Regions from separate parts of the Parabacteroides sp. CAG:2 genome, predicted to be linked through region 3. Evidence: riboswitches for the same ligand, from Rfam matches in the RefSeq annotation. Region 3 holds a riboswitch; each other region holds the start of a gene.
What was found. Region 3 has a riboswitch for cobalamin ahead of QVP94_RS00030 (TonB-dependent receptor). Riboswitches for the same ligand answer to the same signal wherever they lie in the genome.
Positions count from the first base shown of each region.

Region 1 (6,655 bases), on a different contig from region 3:
AGCCAAACTCCCATCTCCTGAAATCTTAACCTTTCCATAGTCAGGACTGATTTCCATCAATACAGAATCTGAAATAGTCTGGCCGGATAAAGAAGTCCCCCCAGCTTTAAAGGTTACAGATTTACCAGTCTTCTCACATTCAGCAAGAACACGTTTTACATCCTGCTCACAACTCACGATTTCAACTCGTTTGGGATTCAACCTGTAAATCCCGGCATCTGTTCCCTTCGCTAATGTAGTTAAAGCATCAGCATATACCTTTTTTATCTTCATAGTCTAATACCTTTATTTGTCTAGAAACGACATTTCAACAAAGATATGAAACCTTTAAGACAATCAGGGCATTTCTCTAAAATAACGAGGAGAATACCCGAATACTAGCTCCGGATGGAAAATCCAGATTAAATCTTTCAATAGATATTCCGGATGTATAGGGAATTCCTCGTAATAAGGAACTGCACCTGTATTACAGGTATAAATCCGTTTTTTTTTAAAAGCGTCGAAATTCTCGTAAGGAGTATATTCGGAGCGTAAATCTTTATAGGTCATCTCAGAAGACTGATTATATTTAACAAGCCAAATATCCGCATGGATCGCTTTATCAAACACGGTCTCAAATGCTAAGGGGGTACTTCCGGCACCCGGTAAATCCTTAAACATATAATCGGCTCCGGCGTCCTCGATAAGATGAGCCATATAACTATCTCCGGATGGTACATACCACGAAGAGCCGAACTTCTTCTCCGACAAAACAGTAGGACGATTATCTATATTTGCGGTTAAGTCCTTTAGAGACAAATAGGCTTGCTCTGTTTCTTTAAATATAGAATCGGCCATCTCTTCCTTTCCGAATAGCAAACCATAAAAGCGAATCCACTCCGTGCGCCCCAAAGGAAATGCCTCCATATAGTCGGCTCCTTCGATAATGGGTATCCCTATCTTCTCGACAGGCCCATAACTACTGTTCTGAAACGGGGAAGCTATCACGAGTTCCGCACCGATCTCTATCATTTTCTCTATATTCGGAGAGGTAGCCTCACCTAAATCAGCGATTCTTCCGGCCTGTATACCCTCTTGTATGGCAGGAGTATCCATATAACGAGGCTCACAAACACCTATAACCTTATTGATTTCGTGCAATTGATCAATAATAGCCGCATGAACAGAAGTATAAACCACAATATCTTTTACCGGGACCTTCACGATCGTCCCTTTGGGTAATCCGCCAGGAACCGACTTTGTCCGGTCTACCAATAAATAGCGTTGAAGCAGACGAGTACTATCCCACGGATCACGAACTTCCACCATTGTATAGGTATCAAAGCGCTGAACCGTGAAACCTTGGGCATATTGAATACTATCAGAGGAAAGAGCTTCCTTGGAAGAAGTTTGCTTTCCGGATGGCGTACATGCCACCATCCAGAAAGCGAACCCTAAGAGAATCAGTAATCGCATTAGATATTATCTTTTTGAGCGAGGACTACTTTCATGGGATTTAAACCGGCCTCAAACTTCTTGAACAATTTACCGTCACCTCCGAAACAATAAATATCGCCATTATTCTTATAATCAGACTCTGCGACATAGACATTTCCACCCACGGCACTGATTGAATAAGGGGACTGTATTGAGGTTCCATCTGTAATAAAGCTCGTTCCCGCAGATTGACTCTTTGTATCAAATGTTAAAAATGCAGGGCTAGACATTCCCCATTGCGCATAGAACAGAAATAGCTTGCCATCCTCATAGGCCATCTCCGTTGCGTTTGGACAATTCGTAAGGGAAGTAACCTCATAAGTCTCCGTATTTATCTTTTGTACCGTATTGGGTATATCCGCATAGTTACCCATAGAAACCACATATACATTTCCTTGCTCATCCGCCTGTATCCGTGTGGGATTCAATACTACATCCAACTTCTTTATCTCTGTAAAAGTAGACAGATCAACCACTGATACCGTTTTATCATACCCAACCTCGGTACTGTAATCCATACCTCCGGAGTTTGAGACAAACAATTTATTAGAAGATACCGCCAATTGTTCCGGATTCCGTCCGACCTTTACCTTCGCCTCAACCTCCAAGGATGCGGTATCCAAACGAGCGACATATCCATTATAATAGCTAATATAGACTTTTCCACCCTCTGATACCATATAACGGGGCTGCCCCTCTGTCTTGACTTGCTTAATGGATTTTGCCTTCAGATCTGTCACTTCTATCGTAGACTCTCCATATACCGCGATATACATCTTATCGCCATACACGATCATATCCTGTGCCGTATCTCCCAGCCCCCTGCCATTTTGAGCCAAGAAATAATCGGGGACAACCTCATCCTTTTCTATGTCGTACATATATAAAGAAGAGTTGTTATTTCCCATATTGCCCGAATTCAAGAAATATAAAGCCATGAAAGAACTATCCTTCACAAAATCAATAACTCTTACGGAAGCATAAACAGAAGACTCACCTTCCGCATTTGCGGCTATAACTAATAAATAGCCTATATTTACGACATCCGTAATAGCATATGAATGTGTTCCAACTTCTACCTCCGCAATTTTCATATCTTTAGCGGTTCCATCAGAGGAACCATAAATCACGTACTTTGTTACATTGTCAACAGAAGACGGAGCTGTCCAATTTAAGGTTCCGCTAACTTTTAAAGCTTCCGGATTCTCATCCGTAAAACTGACATTAGTTACAGATACATTTGGTATGTTCAGTGAAGGCTCATTGTCATCATCACAGCTGACAAACGAGAAAGACATCAATGCACACAAGGCAGAGACACAAACTAAATTCTTCTTTTTCATTACTTTACTTTTATAGTTTACTAATAGGATAAACAAATACTTAAACGCCAAGAACGGCCCGGCATGGGATAATACTGAATAACATCATAATTCACGTTCGCAAGATTTAACAATTCACCTTGCAAACGCAAACCGAAATATCGAAAACGAAAATCTCGATTTATAGAAATACTCTGTTCTATATAAGAATCAATCCTGTTCCGATCTATATTTTGCGGCAATGCATAACGATCACCAACCGCAGTCAGTATATAAGAGACATTTACCCATGGATTTTCCAAGGTTACGGAAACCGTGCCAGAATGACGAGGTGTATAAGGAATCTGATCCTTATAATTCTTAGCTTCCGGATCTGTCACATCAACCGCGTATTGAAAAGAATAAGTGGAAGCCAAAAGCAAGCTCATTCGTAAGGGCAATCGGAATTGTGTAGATAAATTTACATCTACCCCTTTAATATCCACTTCGCCCATATTCATCATCTTCCAAACATACATGGTAGGTAAAGCCACGATCTTATCTTTCACCGTATTATAATATCCATCCGCCGAAATACTGAAATGCCGCAGCCAATCCCCACAGGAAGAACTCCATGTTACCCCTACATTATATTGGGAAGTTTCTTCCGGTTTCAAATTTGTATTTCCCATACGGAGGTAATACAAGTCCGTAAATGTAGGAACCCGGAATATATCTTTGTAAGAGGCACGTATCCGCAAAGTACTTTCCGAGAATGGCCGCCAAGACAAACTTACAGCCGGGGATAAACGCCTCTTATCATCCGGTTTTTCCCCTTGCTCCACTTTATCAGTGATATATGTTCCCAATAAACTAGCGGTAGCCGTGAATCGACTGTTCTTATATTGCACCGCTAGTACTGATTGAGAGGCCATTCGCTTTGGATTAGGGCCGTTCACAAAATTATTGTCCAGCATAGAGCGAGTTAAATCCGTAGTCAACGTCGCCGATACATACTTTATAGGAGTATACAGCAAACCTACAGAGCCATAATACTCATTCTGTGTATTCAAATCGACTTGTTCGCCCGCAGCATATTTATCATTTATATCTAAATAACGAGTAAAAGCATAATTATACTTAGCCATGGCCCGTAGCGTAAATTTCTCATTAAGAACATTCTTATACCCCGATTGCACGAAAAAGTTATTATCCCATAATCGTTCAGAAGTGTTCTTGTTATATAAATTAACAGAACCGGGAAGCCCCCGCTCCGAATCAAAATAGTACGCCTTAAAGGAAAGTTCGCCTCCCCTTCCAAAATCGCCGAATAGATTACCTTCCAAATGGTAAGCATGGATATCGCTATTTCTACGCTTCTCTCTCGTCTCCAATTCCCCATTAATCAATGTATAGGGATATTGCCCATCCGCACGCACGAAATCACCATGTAAGGATGCGCTCCAACGCTTTCCTAATTTTTGATCATAATGCAGCACGGGATTAAAAAGCCCGAAGGAACCTCCCTTAACCTTAAGATAAGTATGAAACGATTTGTCTTTAAACGTGGGCTTTCCGGTTTGTATATTCAAGGCTCCTGCCGAGGCATACACCCTTGCCGTTTGGAAGATGTCATCCGATTGTCCGATCGATAAGGAAACCATCTCCACGTTATCCAACGAGAAACGGCTGATATCGACTTGCCCGCTTTGCGCATCCGTAATCGTCACCCCATCGTAACTGACGGCGGTATGCTTCGCTCCCAAGCTACGTACCGAGACCGTTTTCAATCCTCCGATCCCCCCATAATCCTGTACTGTAACTCCCGAGAAGCGTTTCACGGCCTCGGATAGGTCTTGTACTCCCAAGCGATCGATTCCCGCCCGGTCCATAATTTGCAAAGGCGTACCTTCACGGGTGACCGACGGACGTACCTTCTCCACTACTTCCACCCCGGAAAGCTCGTGATAGGCCGTCGTATCGATCTGTTGACCGAAAGCGACACCCAAAGAAAATAACCATACGCTAAAAACGCACAGACATCTTATAAGATATAAATCTCGCATAATAATTCTTAGGTTTACCAACGTCTTCACCCGAAACGTCGCATAACAAAATCATGGCAGGTTTTCTGGCTCGTCCACCCTCTGTCGGCTACCTTCCCGCCTATCCGATAGGCAGTGGCAACAAGATTTGCCGGGGCTCCAAGGACTTACAGCTACGGGTACAGCTCCGGACTCGCACCGGATTCCCTTTTACTGATTATTATCGGAATCGATAACATCTACACCTTGATTGGCCGCAAAGATACATGTTTACTTTTTGATTAGCAACAAAAAAGCCCCCCGGCGAATCACTTCGGCGGAAGGCTAGGGAGTTTACACTTTTCTAAACATTACTAACAACAAAATATTTATTCTATGTATAAAAGAATAATATCATTAACTGTGCGGTCAACACACGCAAAAACATGGTCAATGGATAAACCGTCGCATATCCAACCGCCGGCGCATCATTTCCTGCCGCCATATTGGAATAGGCTAACGCAGGAGGATCGGTCGTACTTCCCGCAATCAATCCCATCAACGTAAAATAATTCAGTTTATAAAAATACCTTCCCACACAACCGATAATCAGTAGAGGCAATAACGTTATTATAAAACCATAACCGATCCAAGCTACACCACCCTTATTGACTATCGTATCGACAAAACCTTCACCCGCACTCAATCCCACGCAGGCGAGAAACAACGTGATTCCTAATTCCCTCAATAGTAAATTAGAACTTTGCGTGGTATAAGTAACCAATTTATAACGATAACCGAACCGGCTTATCAATATCGCAACGATCAACGGACCTCCCGCTAATCCTAATTTCACCGGTTGAGGAATACCCGGAAAACTAATAGGAAGACTTCCCACGATAATACCCAAAACTATACCAACAAAAATAGTCACCAAATTAGGTTCATTCAAGCGTTTCATTGAATTACCCAGCGTCTCGGCAACTTTCTCCACCGCCAATTCACTACCGACCACTGTCACCCGGTCGCCTATTTGCAAGACCAGATTAGGAGTAGCTACCAACTCCAGCCCCGCACGATTGATCCGAGTCACGTTAATTCCATGTAAACGGCGTAACTGCAAAGCCCCTAATTGCTTACCGTTGATTTCAGACCGGGTAACCAAAATACGCCGGCTGATAAACTGGCTTTCCGCCGGAATCCATTGCTTACGATCCATCTGTATTTCTTGACCGATAAAAGTCTTTATCGCCTCCACGTCATGCTCTGCGGTAATAACAAAAATCTTATCATCCCCATTCAATACCGTGTTCCCCGCCACGATCTCTATCCGATTCGTATCGTTACGTAAAATACGGGAAATAACAAATTCACGGTGTTCCAACAATTTAGATAGCTCACTTACGCTACGACCAAAAATCGCCGGATTCTTCACCACCAAAGAGATAGGTACAGCCTCTCCTCCCGATTCCGTATCCGTCTCTTCTTCCAATTGTTCCGTCTCCTTCGCAAAAGAGATACGGAAAACATAACGGATAAAAATCATCGACAAGATAATGCCGATCACACCTAACGGATAGGCAACCGCATATCCTAAAGCGATCGTTTCATCCGAGATCCCCGTCATATCTGAATAAGCCTGTTGAGCAGCGCCCAATCCCGGTGTATTCGTCACTGCTCCGGATAAGATACCTACCATTGTCGGTATAGGAATGCCTGTAATATAATGTATAATCAAGGCAGTAATCACCCCTAGAAAAACAATACCGCAAGCAAGCATATTCAACGTGATCCCTCCCTTTCGAAACGAAGAGAAAAATCCGGGGCCTACTTGCATACCTACCGAGTAAACAA
Region 1 is NZ_FR885297.1:108,109-114,763, forward strand. It holds gene QVP94_RS10010 (FAD-binding and (Fe-S)-binding domain-containing protein) at 1-273, opposite strand, end outside; gene QVP94_RS10015 (ABC transporter substrate-binding protein) at 337-1,455, opposite strand; gene QVP94_RS10020 (DUF5074 domain-containing protein) at 1,455-2,819, opposite strand; gene QVP94_RS10025 (TonB-dependent receptor plug domain-containing protein) at 2,840-4,843, opposite strand; cobalamin riboswitch at 4,882-5,086, opposite strand; gene QVP94_RS10030 (putative transporter) at 5,196-6,655, opposite strand, start outside.
Region 1: it holds a riboswitch for cobalamin, as region 3 does, so the genes downstream of both, QVP94_RS10025 (TonB-dependent receptor plug domain-containing protein) here and QVP94_RS00030 (TonB-dependent receptor) in region 3, are expected to answer to the same signal.

Region 2 (6,655 bases), on a different contig from region 3:
AAATATATAATATAATGAAATACAATTTGTTCGATAATTTCTATGAGGTTATAGAGGTTATTTATAATCTCCCGGATAACTTAGAAAAACGGGCTAATCGCACGTTTATTAATAAAACGTACCATTAGCCCGTTTTGTTCAAGCCTTGGAGCTGTTTTTTCTACTTATCGAGACTTTCTTTCCATCTTTGGGCATAACTATGCAAAATAGATGCGATACCCTCTCCGATCCGGACATAATCTTCCCGTTTAAGGTTGGCTAAAGATGCGCGGATAGACCACTCGGGAGCATCAAAACCTCCTCCGTTCAGTAAAACCAAGGAAGTTTCCTGTGCCAGACGGAAAACGACATCCAGAGGTTCGTAATTCTTTTTTAGATATTCCACGAAATCATCCCCATAGAATTTCTTAGCCCAGACAAGCATATCGATCTCACTATAGTATCCCGCACGCAAAGGGTCGTCCAATAAGGTGAATCCGGTGCTTTCCCACAATGTGTGTAAACGCTCGTGGATCATATCCTGCATCCTTTTCTTATAGGTATTTTCCGCATCTAATAGAGCGAAAGACGCAAACAGAGACATTTGTGTTTGTTGTGGCAAGGAAAGACCGGCCGTATGATTCAAGGCTACTTGACGGCTATCGGCTACCATACGATCAATAAAGCGGATATCCTCGGGATGTAAGGATAGACTGCTATATCGTTTTTTTAGAAGCTCCTGTTTATCTCTTGGCAATTCACGGATCATCCGGTCGTAAATATTATCTTGATGTAAAGCGATTACCGCCAATCTCCATCCGGTTGCCCCGAAATATTTGGAGAAAGAGTAGACACATAACGTATTCTTTGGTAATTCGGCCATCATCGAGCGAAAATGCGGAATAAATGTCGCATACACATCATCCGTAATAATCATGAGGTTGGGATTGTCGTTCCGTACGATCTCAACGATCCTATTCATCAATGCTTTTGTCAATCCGTATGAAGGCGGGTTGCTCGGGTTTGTTATGAAAGCGGCTTTCACGCTAGGATCTTTCAGGACATCTAAATCCTTTTCTTGATATTGCCATGTGTGATAGCCGTCTTTTGTCATCTTCAAGGCTTTTATCTCTATGACATTAAAAAGATAACGAGCCTGTTCCGGAATCTCTATATAAGGAGTGAATACCGGAGCGAAGAGAACGATCTTGTCTCCCTTATTCAACAAGAAATTCTGTTGCAAGGAATCGAAGATATAACACATGGCGGCAGTTCCGCCCTCGGTAGCGAAAAGGTCGAATATTCCCTCAGGGGGCTGGTTATCACATAATTCTTGGTCTAAATAATCCCGCACGAGCATTTCCGTATATTTCAAGATACGATCGGGAACCGGATATTGATCACCAATGACACCTTCCGCCCATTCGTATACAAGCTCATTCTCATCTACACCTTTTTCCGTGACCAGATATTCATAGGTACCCTTCAATAAAGTAGCGCCGGGAGATTGCGCATGTTTCTTTAGAAACTGTACGAAGCGAGACGCGATCCTTTTGCGGTTGGGAACCCCTGCGGCTCCGGCCATCTCATCTGCCAATTCGGTTTCCCGCTGGCATTCCTCCAAGGCGAACTGCCCTAATAGGAAGAATGCCTCCCGTGGAACCGTACTGATCCAGTTTGGATTTCCCCTTCCTGCGTTCAGCATGATGTGCGTACTTTTACGAGCGCTCTCATCCGCTAACTCTATCAAGATGTTCTTTAGCTCGAAAGGGCTAATCTCCGACATCTTTTTCTCATATTCTCTCGTGACATGTATTTTCTTCTTGTCCATACATTATATATATTACATGATTAGCACAATAACGACACCCCAGATGATTAATAAAGTATTACCCACCGCATAGGTAACGGTATAGCCTAAGGCTGGAGTCTCACTTCCTACGGCATCTTCCACCGCTCCTAATGCGGCGGTTGTCGTACGTGAACCTGCCGTGCAACCTAAAGTGATAGCCGGATGGAACTTAAAAACGTAACGTCCCATCAGAATACCGATGATAAGCGGGATAGATGTCGCTAAAGCACCGATAATAAATAAACTTATACCGACTTCCTTCAATCCGGTCACGAAACTGGGACCCGCCGTGATACCGACTACGGCGATAAACATATTCAGTCCCAAATTATTTAATATCCAGACGGAAGGCTCTGGAATACGCCCGAAGGTCGGATGCTTGGAACGAAGCCATCCAAAGACGAGTCCGGCTATCAAAGCGCCGCCACTCGTACTCAGGCTGATCGGGACACCTCCGAAATGAATCGCGAGCGAACCTAAAATTCCCCCTAAGAAAATACCGATACCCACGAAAATCAAATCGGTCTGATTGGTTGGGCGATCGGGATATCCTAAAGTCGTAGCCGCTTTATTTACCTCTGATTTCATACCCACCAATTCCAACATATCACCGGAATCTATCACCGTAGCGGCCAAGACCGGGATATTGATACCCGCACGCCTTACGGACTTGATGCTAACACCATGCATAAACGATTGATTGCGTAAATAGCAGATCTTTTTCCCCACGTATTCCTTATGGATCACTAGTACGGGTAACGTCTCTGCCGGAAAATCGAGCAATTCAATGTCATTGACCTCGTCGCCAATCCAGTTCTCCTCTCCGATCACGAATTCCCGGCGACCGCTTAGGACAACCTCATTTCCGGTATGTAAAACCAAATCCGGTTTAACATTGGTTACTACATTATTAATACGGACACGCTCCACGAACAAATGCCGTCCCAATTGGTCTAAATACACCTCCAACTGCTTTACGCTTTTGCCATCCTTGAACCATTCATTACTAATCTTATAGGCCCGGAAAGTTACCGGACGGGCGGCAGGCATAAAGCCCGGTTGCTCGCTCTCGTCGTTATTTCCCATTTTAGCCTCTAGCTCTTTACAGGCTTTTTTCACGTAGTCGAGTCCTCCTAAAAGACGTGGCCCGATATCACTCACTAACCATGCGGATCCTGCCGTACCGAAAATATAAGTTACCGCATAGGCCACGGGCATTACATTTACCATAGCGCTTTTATCCGTATCGCTAATATTCATCTGTCCGATCGTATCTTCGGCAACTCCTAATACTGCCGACATCGTCTGGGAGCCCGCCAATAATCCTGCGGCCTCGCCTGCGTTATATCCCATAAGTTTCGCTAACAAAAAAGGAGCGATCAAACAAAATATACACATGACGGCGGCGAAAAGCATTTGAGGAAGACCTTCCTTTTTCAATCCCCGGAAGAACTGTGGCCCAACGCTATATCCTACAGCGAAGAGGAACATCAAGAAAAAGACGGACTTTAACGGTCCGCTTATATCGATTTTCAATTGCCCGATCAATACACCGACCAATAATACGCTGGTAACCGTTCCCAGCGTGAACTTCTTTATCTTAAACTTGCCAATCCAGAAACCGAGAGCTAAGGTTATGAAAATAGCTAGCTCCGGATAATGTTGAAGTAAATTAGTTATCCATTCCATATCTATTTATTTGATGTTAAACAAAAAAGATGCTATTGAAACAGGGATTCTTTGAAAGATGTTGTTACTTTTCGGGATTATTTATATAAATTTGCGACCGCTTAGGTGATAGAGTTTGTCTACCGACAACTCTATAAAAGGGAATCCGGTTAGAATCCGGAACAGTGCCCGCTACTGTGAAGCTCTTGAAAAGGAAAGCGTTCTGCTATGCCACTGTCTTAAGAAAGATGGGAAGGTTGCTTTCCGAGCCAGTCAGGAAACCTGCCAAGCGAAGTAATGATTAATTCCTCCCGGGGTCAGGAGCAATTAAGAGGATAGAAATATCACCTATATCCAAAAGATGTTGGAGACGGAATAATACGTTGTCTCCGTGGGATTGATATGTAATCTAATTATTAATATATTCATATGATGAGGAAACACTTACTATCTTTCTTCCTGCTGGTCATCAGCCTAGTTTGTCGTGCGCACGATGGCGAGAATTTTGTAGCATCCGATTTATTCGCCTCTTTACAACCGGGCGATAAGGCCGCTTTATTGATGGTACATTTTGGAACAACCCATGATGATACCCGTGCCTTGACAATCGACGCGATCAATCAAAAAGCGAAAGAAGCTTTCAAAGATGTTGAGTTGCGTGAGGCATGGACTTCTCGCATTGTAATGCGCCGCTTAAAAGCTCGTGGCGTAGAGAAACTGAACCCGATCGAGGCCTTGGAAAAATTAAAGACTGATGGTTATACACATGTCTTGATCCAATCCACGAATATAATCGAAGGTATCGAGATGGAATCCTTACGTAAGGATGTTGCCACCATGAAATCTTCTTTCAAGGAGATTCGTATCGGTAATCCTTTATTGTATACACCGGAGGATTATGAGGCGGTAATCGTCGCTATCACAAAAAATGGGGCGAAAGAAGGCGCTACTTTATTGGTAGGCCATGGCACTTATACTCCGGCGACGGCTCAATATGCCATGTTGGATTATATGTTGAAGGAGAAGGGATTCAAGGATTATTCCGTAGGAACCATCGAGGGCTATCCTACTTTTGATACGATGGTAGCCCAAGTAAAGGCCAATGGAACGAAGAAAGTCTTGTTGATGCCATTTATGTTTGTCGCCGGAGACCATGCGAAAAACGATATCGCCGGTGATTGGAAAGAGGAACTGGAAAAGAAAGGCTACGAGGTAAGCGTATTTATGGAAGGTCTGGGACAGAATCCGGATATTCAGAAGATCTTCATCGAACATGCCCGTTTCATGGCTAAACATAAGATGATCGATATCGTTGATAAGAAGAAAGCTTATGCGGTAGAGAAGGACTAAAAAAGTTCTCCAAATCTATGTTTTATTCCTTTCGGAAGAAAAAGTAATTCCTTCCGAAAGAAACTAAATTTTCATTCGAAGGAAAATGGAATTTCTTTCGAAAGGGATTTCACATGCATACAATAAACAGTTATAATGCTAAATATATGAAAAGAGTTTTGACAATCTTACCGTTGACAGCCTTATGTATCAGTACGATGCAGGCACAACACAAGAATGAGTACACGAATTTCGCCGATACGACATTCAATATTCAAGAAGTCGTAGCGACCGCCGCACGCAAGCCACGTCCACAAATCACGAAGTTGGACGTACCTATGAAATATCTTCCTATTTCAATTAATAGCATTACGGCGAGTAGTCTGGAGTTGCGAGGTATCCGTAATATCCAAGATGCGGTACGCTTTATGCCGGGCGTACGATTCCAGACATCTTATGGCGCATTTCAACAATTGTCGATCCGTGGTTTCGATCATTCTATCATGATGATAGACGGTATCCGCGATGAACGTTCGGCAATAAACAACTCTTATCCCGTACCCGATCTATCCTGTATCGAGTCTATTGAATTATTAAAGGGACCGGCTTCTGTACTTTACGGACATTCAGCCGTAGGTGGAACCTTGAATATCGTTCGTAAATCCCCGTCAGAGAAACAGAGCGTTAACGCCCGATTGGCCTATGGTAGTTACGAGAATAAAGAGGCGACGCTTGGCATGGGCGGTAAATTGGTCGGTCCGGTCAATTATTACGCCAATGTCAACTTTTCCGATCAAGAGGGCTGGCGTGATAATGGCAACCGTCGCTTTTCCGGTTATCTGGCATTGCAAGCTAAAATGACGGAACGTGACCTATTAGATGTTCGTGGAGGTTTTAACCGCGACTTCTATGGGACGGAGATCGGTCTTCCCGATTTAATGGCAAATGATGTATATAATGTGCAAACAGGACAGTTATATCTCCATAAAAATGATATGCTACCGGGACTTGACCGTGAGGCTCGTTACAATAACGAGTCCGACTTTATGAAGAATCATGCTTGGAACATATCGACGCAGTATACACATACTTTTTGGAACGGCGCAAAACTAACAGATCGCCTTTCTTACAATAACGACGATATCAACTATTTTGGGACGGAAGCCCTCGACTATCTCGAAAGTGATGATCCGATCTATGATCATTATTATATGAAAAACGGCCAGAAAAAATATATCTGTTTGGACAGTGTATATCTTTCTTTCCCGCTTCGCTTCTCCCATATAGCCAAGACGGTAACCAATACGCTCGAGCTAAGCGGTAAATTCAGGACGGGTGAGATAAAGCATACGTATATGGGAGGTTACTCTTTCGTCGCCTTGAATCGTACCAGCTATTCGGGCTATAATTTAGGGGATGATGTTCAGGGTCCCGGCCTTTATTCGCATGTATCCGTTTATGATCCGCATAGCATGGGATATATGACCAGTAAATTCTCGAAAGCGACGGTTACGCATCATTATTCCAACAGCCTTTATCTTCAAGATATGGTTGAGTTCAACGAGCAATGGAAGGTATTAGCCGCTCTACGTTACGACTTTTTCCGTTATATGTCCGCCAGCGCTACAACTCCTACCGGACGACGTGAGTATGAGGAACATTCAAGCTTCAATATGATAAAGAATAAGGCGTTGACTTATCGTTTCGGAGCGGTCTATCTGCCCCATCCGAATACATCCATTTATGCTTCTTTCGCTTCTTTCTTCAAGCCGATCCGTACGTTCTATCAAGATAATGTCGTTTATGTAGGAGGTGATGGAAATCGTT
Region 2 is NZ_FR885305.1:66,319-72,973, forward strand. It holds gene QVP94_RS11675 (bifunctional aspartate transaminase/aspartate 4-decarboxylase) at 161-1,810, opposite strand; gene aspT (aspartate-alanine antiporter) at 1,823-3,520, opposite strand; cobalamin riboswitch at 3,606-3,803, shown strand; gene QVP94_RS11685 (sirohydrochlorin cobaltochelatase) at 3,932-4,849, shown strand; gene QVP94_RS11690 (TonB-dependent receptor) at 4,996-6,655, shown strand, end outside.
Region 2: it holds a riboswitch for cobalamin, as region 3 does, so the genes downstream of both, QVP94_RS11685 (sirohydrochlorin cobaltochelatase) here and QVP94_RS00030 (TonB-dependent receptor) in region 3, are expected to answer to the same signal.

Region 3 (6,655 bases):
CCTCATATTCGGGCATCGTATTGACGAACTGACCCGGTGCGGGACAAAAGTCGTACACTTTGGATAAATAAGGGCTATATTCTATTTCCTCCTGCATCACCTCGAAACGAAAATCGTGCTTATAGGGGGTCTCCTTATCGATGATCTCGAAGGTCATCTGATAGGTGCCCGTATCTTTCGCAAGGAAGATATAAGAACGTTCGGTAGATACGAGAGAGTCCGTCCCGTTCCGGTGCAGTGTCCACCGATACTCGTCGCCGGTAAAGGCTGGGCTGAGTAGATAGGTTTTCATGCGGGGCAGATAATAGACATCATCGATACCCAAGCTAACCATCTGTATCTTGTCTTGGGTACAGGATAGAAATGCTAGGAAACCTGAAATGAATAGATATAAAACTTGTCTCATAACGCTGTTCTATTTATAAAGGAAAACCATATGGGCGGGGATATCCCCGGTACGTACGCCCCATTTTCGTATTCCGTTCTTATCGTAGCAATAGAGGGTCCCGCTGGATACGTAGTTCTTGGCATCGGTGACGAAGATGTCTTTCGTATAGGGATGGACCATGATCCCGTATGGGATACGAATGTCTTTCTCGCTACCGTCGGTGATAAAGTTCGTGCTGATCACCTCTTTGGTACGGACATCTATGATTCCGTACGAGATGCTGTTACTCTGCGTGTTCACGTTCCATTCCGTACTGTAATAGAAAAGGGAATCTCCGCTGATGCAAAGGTTAGAGCAAGGGATATTCAGGGTATCGGTAACCACCATCTCGTTATATCCTTTTCGTTTTTCCAGTACATACAGGTTGGAATGTACCGTATCGTAATCTCCCCGGGAAGTTACCCATAATTTACCGTATTTGTCCGCACGGATACGATGCAGATTGATCCCTACCGGAATCTTTTGAACTTGCTTGAAACGGTTTAGCTCGATTACGGAAACCGTATTGTCGTACTCCGGGGCACGATATCCTCCAGAATTCGCTACGTAGATATATTCACCCAAAATCTCCAACTCATCCGGTTGGAAACCGACTATGACTTTGGCGTCTACTTTCAGGCTGGTCGTGTCTACCCTGTATACGGCTCCTTGCGGGGCGTTCGGGTCGATTTGCACCGGACCGACATAAGAGGTTACATAGGCGTTTCCCCGGTAAAAACGGATGTACCGGCAGTTGGGAATGTCTATTTGCGTGATCCGCTCGCAAGTCCGGGCATCCAGTATTTCTACTTTATGGGAACAATTGACTACGACATAAAGCTTGCTTCCGTAAATCTGGATATCGTTGCCGACATCGCCCAGCTCCTTGACTACGTTCGGGTTCCGTTCCGAGTAGAGGTTACGGATATAATAACCGTTCACGTAATCCAGATAATCCAGCGTACATTTATTGCTTCCCATATTCCCTTCGTTCACCAAATACATCCCTTGAGGATTCGCCTCGGGATGGATACCGTCGGAGACCAGCTCGTATTCCGAGGGAACTACGATCTCGATCTTGCGGCAGGATGAAAAAGCGCAACCGATCAGGATACCTATTATATATAATGTATATCTTTTCATATCTCGATGGTTAAAGACACTTTGTAATTTCGCTTCGGCATCGGATAATTCAGGATCACGTCGTAATCTTGGCTTAACAGGTTGTTTACCTCCACGGCGGCCTTGATAAGCCCGAAATTGAATTTCAAATCTTTCGACAAGGAGATATCGCTGGTATACCAAGGTTGCGTATAATTGTATTTGATATTTTCCTGCTGGTTATACCGCTCTCCCACATAGATGAAACTGTAGTTGAGGTTCCATCCCTTGAAGGACGCTTGCGCGATGGCGGAACCGCTGTGCCAAGGGATATAAGGGATTTGATCTCCGTAATAGGTATCCGAGGGATCCGTGAAGTCTTGGGCCTTTTGATAGGTGTATTGTATTCGTAGCGTGACGAATAAATCTTTTACCGGATTGACGGTCGTTTCCGTGCTGACATCTATGCCTTTGATTTCTACCTTACCTAAATTCAACATAGTCCAACGGAATTGCTGGCCTTTGGGATAAGCGATGATCTTGTCTTTCACCTTGTTGAAATAACCATCCGCCTGTATCTTGAAGCGATAGAAAAGATGGTTCTCCCATGTTTTCGTGTAAGCGAAGCCGGCATCATATTGGGTTACATATTCTGGGTTTAATTTGGAGTTTCCCATATCGGCGTAATATAAATCGTTGAAGGTAGGCATACGGAAGATTCGTTTATAGAAAGCGCGTACATTAAAGTCTTGTTTCTCGAACGGCTTGTAGGAGGCGAATACGGCGGGTGTAAGGATTTGCCGGGCTTCCGGTGTGGGGCCTTCTTTTACACGGTCGTTGATAAAGGTCGCCAGTCCGCTGGCCTGTAATTTTACTTTCCCTAACCGGAGCGCCGTGGCGACCGAAAGGAGGTTGGTGAAGCGTTCCGGGTAAACGAATCCGTACATATCGGCGTTCATCTTGTTCCATTGCAAGTCGTAAGAGGCGGATACATCCCAGTTTGAGAGGATGGAATAGACATTCGCGGAGGATAGGTAAATCTCTCGTTGCTTATACAGGTTATCTACATGAATCAGCTTGTCGTCGTTATTCACATAATGCGTACGGTAGAATGCATATTTCGCGTTCACCTGTGTCTTGAATTTGCTATTGATTTCTTTGATATAGGAGCCTTGCATGAAAGAGTTCGTATCCCATACCCGTTCACCACGTCTCCATACGTTGTTTACGATGGCTCCCGGGATTCCTCGTTCGGAATTGTAGTTGTAGAACTTAAGATTCCAAGTACCGTCGCTCATCTTGCCATAAAGTCCGGCCTCTAGGCGGGTGGCGTTGATATCCCCGTTTTCCCGGACGGCGGTCGTATCGTAAGCGATCTCTCCGGCAGGGTTGATACGGCGGTAACGGAATTTGTATTTACCGCTTCCGCTTAACCATTCGGCGCTGAAAGAGGTGGCTACGTTTTCAGATATCTTATATTCGAACAGCGCCGAGGGGTTGATAACGTCGAAAGAACCGACTTTCATCGTGGCACGGATATTCGTTGTTTTTCCATCTTCGAAACGAGGACGACGAGAACGCAGATAAAGCGTACCGGCCGCGCCGAAATCTTTCGCGGATTGGAAGATATCGCTCTTCTGGCCATTGTATAAAGAAATCTCCTCGATATTGTCCAAAGAATACATCCCGAGGTCTACTTGTCCGTTTTGTGCGTTGCTTAATTCGATGCCGTCGTAGAAAACACCCATGTGGTTCGTTCCCATACTTCGGATATTTACGGTCTTGATACCTCCTACGCCCCCATAGTCTTTCAATTGGACACCCGAGAAGTAGCGTAAAGCATCTGCTACCGTGTGACTGTTCAAATTTTGTAATTCTTTCCCCGATAGTTTTTGGGAAGGAATTACCTCTTTAAAGCTGAAACTCCGGGCCGTGACCGTAACTTCGTCCAAGTGCTGGATAGAGTCGAGTTTGCTTTGTCCATGGGACATACCTATCGCCAGCATCGATAATACGCAAGCAAGGTATCCCTTTCTAGCAAAGGATAACACCATTATTTAAAACCTGTTTAGAAAATGATTCGTACCAAGCCGCTCTGTCCTCGCGAGCGACTTCTCCCTAACTGGCAGGTCTTCTGACTGACTCCCATCCCGAAAGCCTTCCCGGCTATATTCTTATATACCAGTGGCGAAAGTGTTTCCGGAATGTTTGAAATAGAGCTTCACAGCAACGGGACTGTTCAGGAATTACACCTGATTCCCTTTTAATCCGTAACCCCGGTTGGGCGAAACGGAACCAATTCGGGACAAAGGTATGAAATCTTGTTAATATCCGGGCTATAATTGGAGAATTTCCTTAAATGAAAGGGTTGTACTTGTATTTCACGACTTCCTTTTTATTTAAAGACGCTTGTACGTCGATCAGCCGTTGGTTGCTGCTTCCCCGGAATAAAAGGCTCTCATCCCGAAGGGTTTGTTTGTAGCGGCCATCTACCAATACGTCGATATAGGACAACAAGGCGGCTTGTGCCGGATTCTTTATCAGGTCCTCGAATTTATATCCTGTGTAGCACCAGATCGTCTTTTGGCTTTTTTCCTTGATCGCTTTGGCTACCTCGGTGAAACCTTCCGGCTGGAACATAGGGTCTCCGCCGCTGAAGGTGACGTTGGCGAATTCGTCGGCCAATACTTTTTCCACGATCTCTTCCGCTTTTACTTTCTTCCCTTTATTGATATCCCATGATTCGGGGTTGTGGCAACCCGGGCATTTGTTCGGGCAACCCGCCGCATAGATGGCGGTCCGGAATCCCGGACCGTCTACGGTGGTATCTTCGATGATATCTATGATAGACAACATGGTAATTGAAAATTGAAAATTAGTTGTGGGTGACACGGTCGTTTAGCTCGGATAGCTTGGCGTTGTTCCAACGGTCGGTGGTTCCTACCAGATAGCCGGTGATGCGTTGAAGTTTGTCCAAGTGTTTGCTGCCGCATTTCGGGCAGGCTTCCAGATTAGGGGTGGAGTTCTCGTAGCCACAATCCAGACAACGGTTACGGTTATGGTTTACGGAACCGTATCCGATATTGTATTTATCCATCATGTCCACGACACGCATGATCGCTTCGGGGTTATGGGTAGCGTCGCCATCCATCTCTACGTAGAAGATATGGCCGCCACGAGTCAAATCATGATAAGGAGCTTCTACTTCTGCTTTATGACGGGCACTGCACTTATAATATACCGGAACGTGATTAGAGTTCGTATAATAATCCCGATCCGTGATGCCCGGAAGCGATCCGAACTTCTTACGATCTTTTCCCGTGAACTTGCCGGACAAGCCTTCAGCCGGAGTTGCCAGTACGCTATAATTGTGTTGGTATTGCTCCGAGAATTGGTTGGCACGATCCCGGATATACGTAACGATCCTTACGCCTAAGGCTTGCGAATCCTTATCTTCGCCATGATGCTTACCGGTAAGGGCCACCAAACATTCGGCCAGTCCGATAAAGCCGATGCCCAAGGTACCTTGGTTGATAACGGAGGCAATCGAATCGTTAGGCTTCAATTTTTCCGAGCCTAACCATAAGGAAGACATCAACAACGGGAATTGCTTCGCGTAAGCGGTTTTCTGGAACTCCATACGCTCATGCAACTGACGAGCCGTAAGTTCCAGCATATGATCCAGTTTAGCGAAAAATAGGGCGATACGCTCTTCCTTGTTCTCCACTTGCATGCACTCGATAGCCAATCGTACGATATTGATCGTCGAGAAGGAGATATTACCTCGTCCGATAGAAGTCTTTGGTCCGAAACGGTTCTCGAATACACGGGTACGGCATCCCATGGTCGCTACCTCGTGGATATAGCGCTGAGGGTCGTCCGCATTCCAATCCTCGCTTTGGTTGAAGGTCGCGTCGAGATTCAAGAAGTTCGGGAAGAAGCGACGGGCGGTGACCTTGCAGGCCAATTGGTAAAGATCGTAGTTACGGTCTTCCGGCAGATAGCTTACGCCTCGTTTCTTTTTCCATATCTGGATCGGGAAGATAGCGGTCTCGCCGTTACCTACGCCTCTGTAAGTGCTTTTTAATAACTCCCGGATGATGCAACGACCTTCCGCCGAGGTGTCGGTTCCATAATTGATGGAGCTGAATACCACTTGGTTGCCGCCACGGGAATGGATCGTGTTCATATTATGGATAAAAGCCTCCATCGATTGGTGTACACGGCTTACCGTGCGGTTGATGGCATGTTGTATGACGCGTCTATCACCGCTTAATCCATCCAAGGTCTGTGTCTGGTAATCGTCGATAGGCTTATTATATAAGTGGGAGAAATCCTGTCCGTATAAATCCTCTAAGGTCTTTACTTCCTCGATAAAGCTATTACGTACGTAAGGAGCTAGGTAGAAGTCGAACGCCGGTATCGCCTGTCCGCCATGCATCTCGTTTTGGGCGGTCTCTAGAGAGATACAGCCAAGGATGCTTGCGGTTTCGATTCGTTTAGCCGGACGTGATTCGCCATGACCGGCGGAGAACCCGTATTTTAGGATGCGATCCAACGGGTGTTGTACGCAGGTCAAGCTTTTAGTCGGATAATAATCTTTATCATGAATATGGAGATAGTTGTTAGATACGGCTTCCTTGACCTCTTCGCTCAATAAATAGTCATCTACAAACGGCTTGGTGGTCTCGCTGGAGAATTTCATCATCATGCCGGCGGGTGTATCGGCGTTCATATTTGCGTTCTCACGGGTGATGTCGTTGGATTTGATATTGATAATTTCCAAGAACATATCCCGTGTTTTTGCCTTGCGGGCTACGCTTCGCTGATTTCGGTAAGCGATATATTTCTGCGCTACGTCCTTCCGGCTACTGGCCATCAATTCCAGTTCCACGGCATCTTGAATCGCCTCTACGGTCATTTGAGGTTCTCCCTTGAATGAGATATGGTCTGTGATCTGGCGAATCAGTTGCATATCTTCTCCCTTGTCTGTATGCAACATGGCTTTACGGATAGCGGTTACTATCTTCTCCTCGTTGAAGCCAACGATACGCCCGTCCCGTTTAACAACTGTCTGTATCATGATGTTGATTAATTTGTGATTGATTATGTGCGCAAAGGTATCGT
Region 3 is NZ_FR885248.1:5,365-12,019, forward strand. It holds gene QVP94_RS00020 (hypothetical protein) at 1-406, opposite strand, end outside; gene QVP94_RS00025 (YncE family protein) at 416-1,570, opposite strand; gene QVP94_RS00030 (TonB-dependent receptor) at 1,567-3,582, opposite strand; cobalamin riboswitch at 3,636-3,843, opposite strand; gene nrdG (anaerobic ribonucleoside-triphosphate reductase activating protein) at 3,884-4,384, opposite strand; gene QVP94_RS00040 (anaerobic ribonucleoside triphosphate reductase) at 4,404-6,611, opposite strand.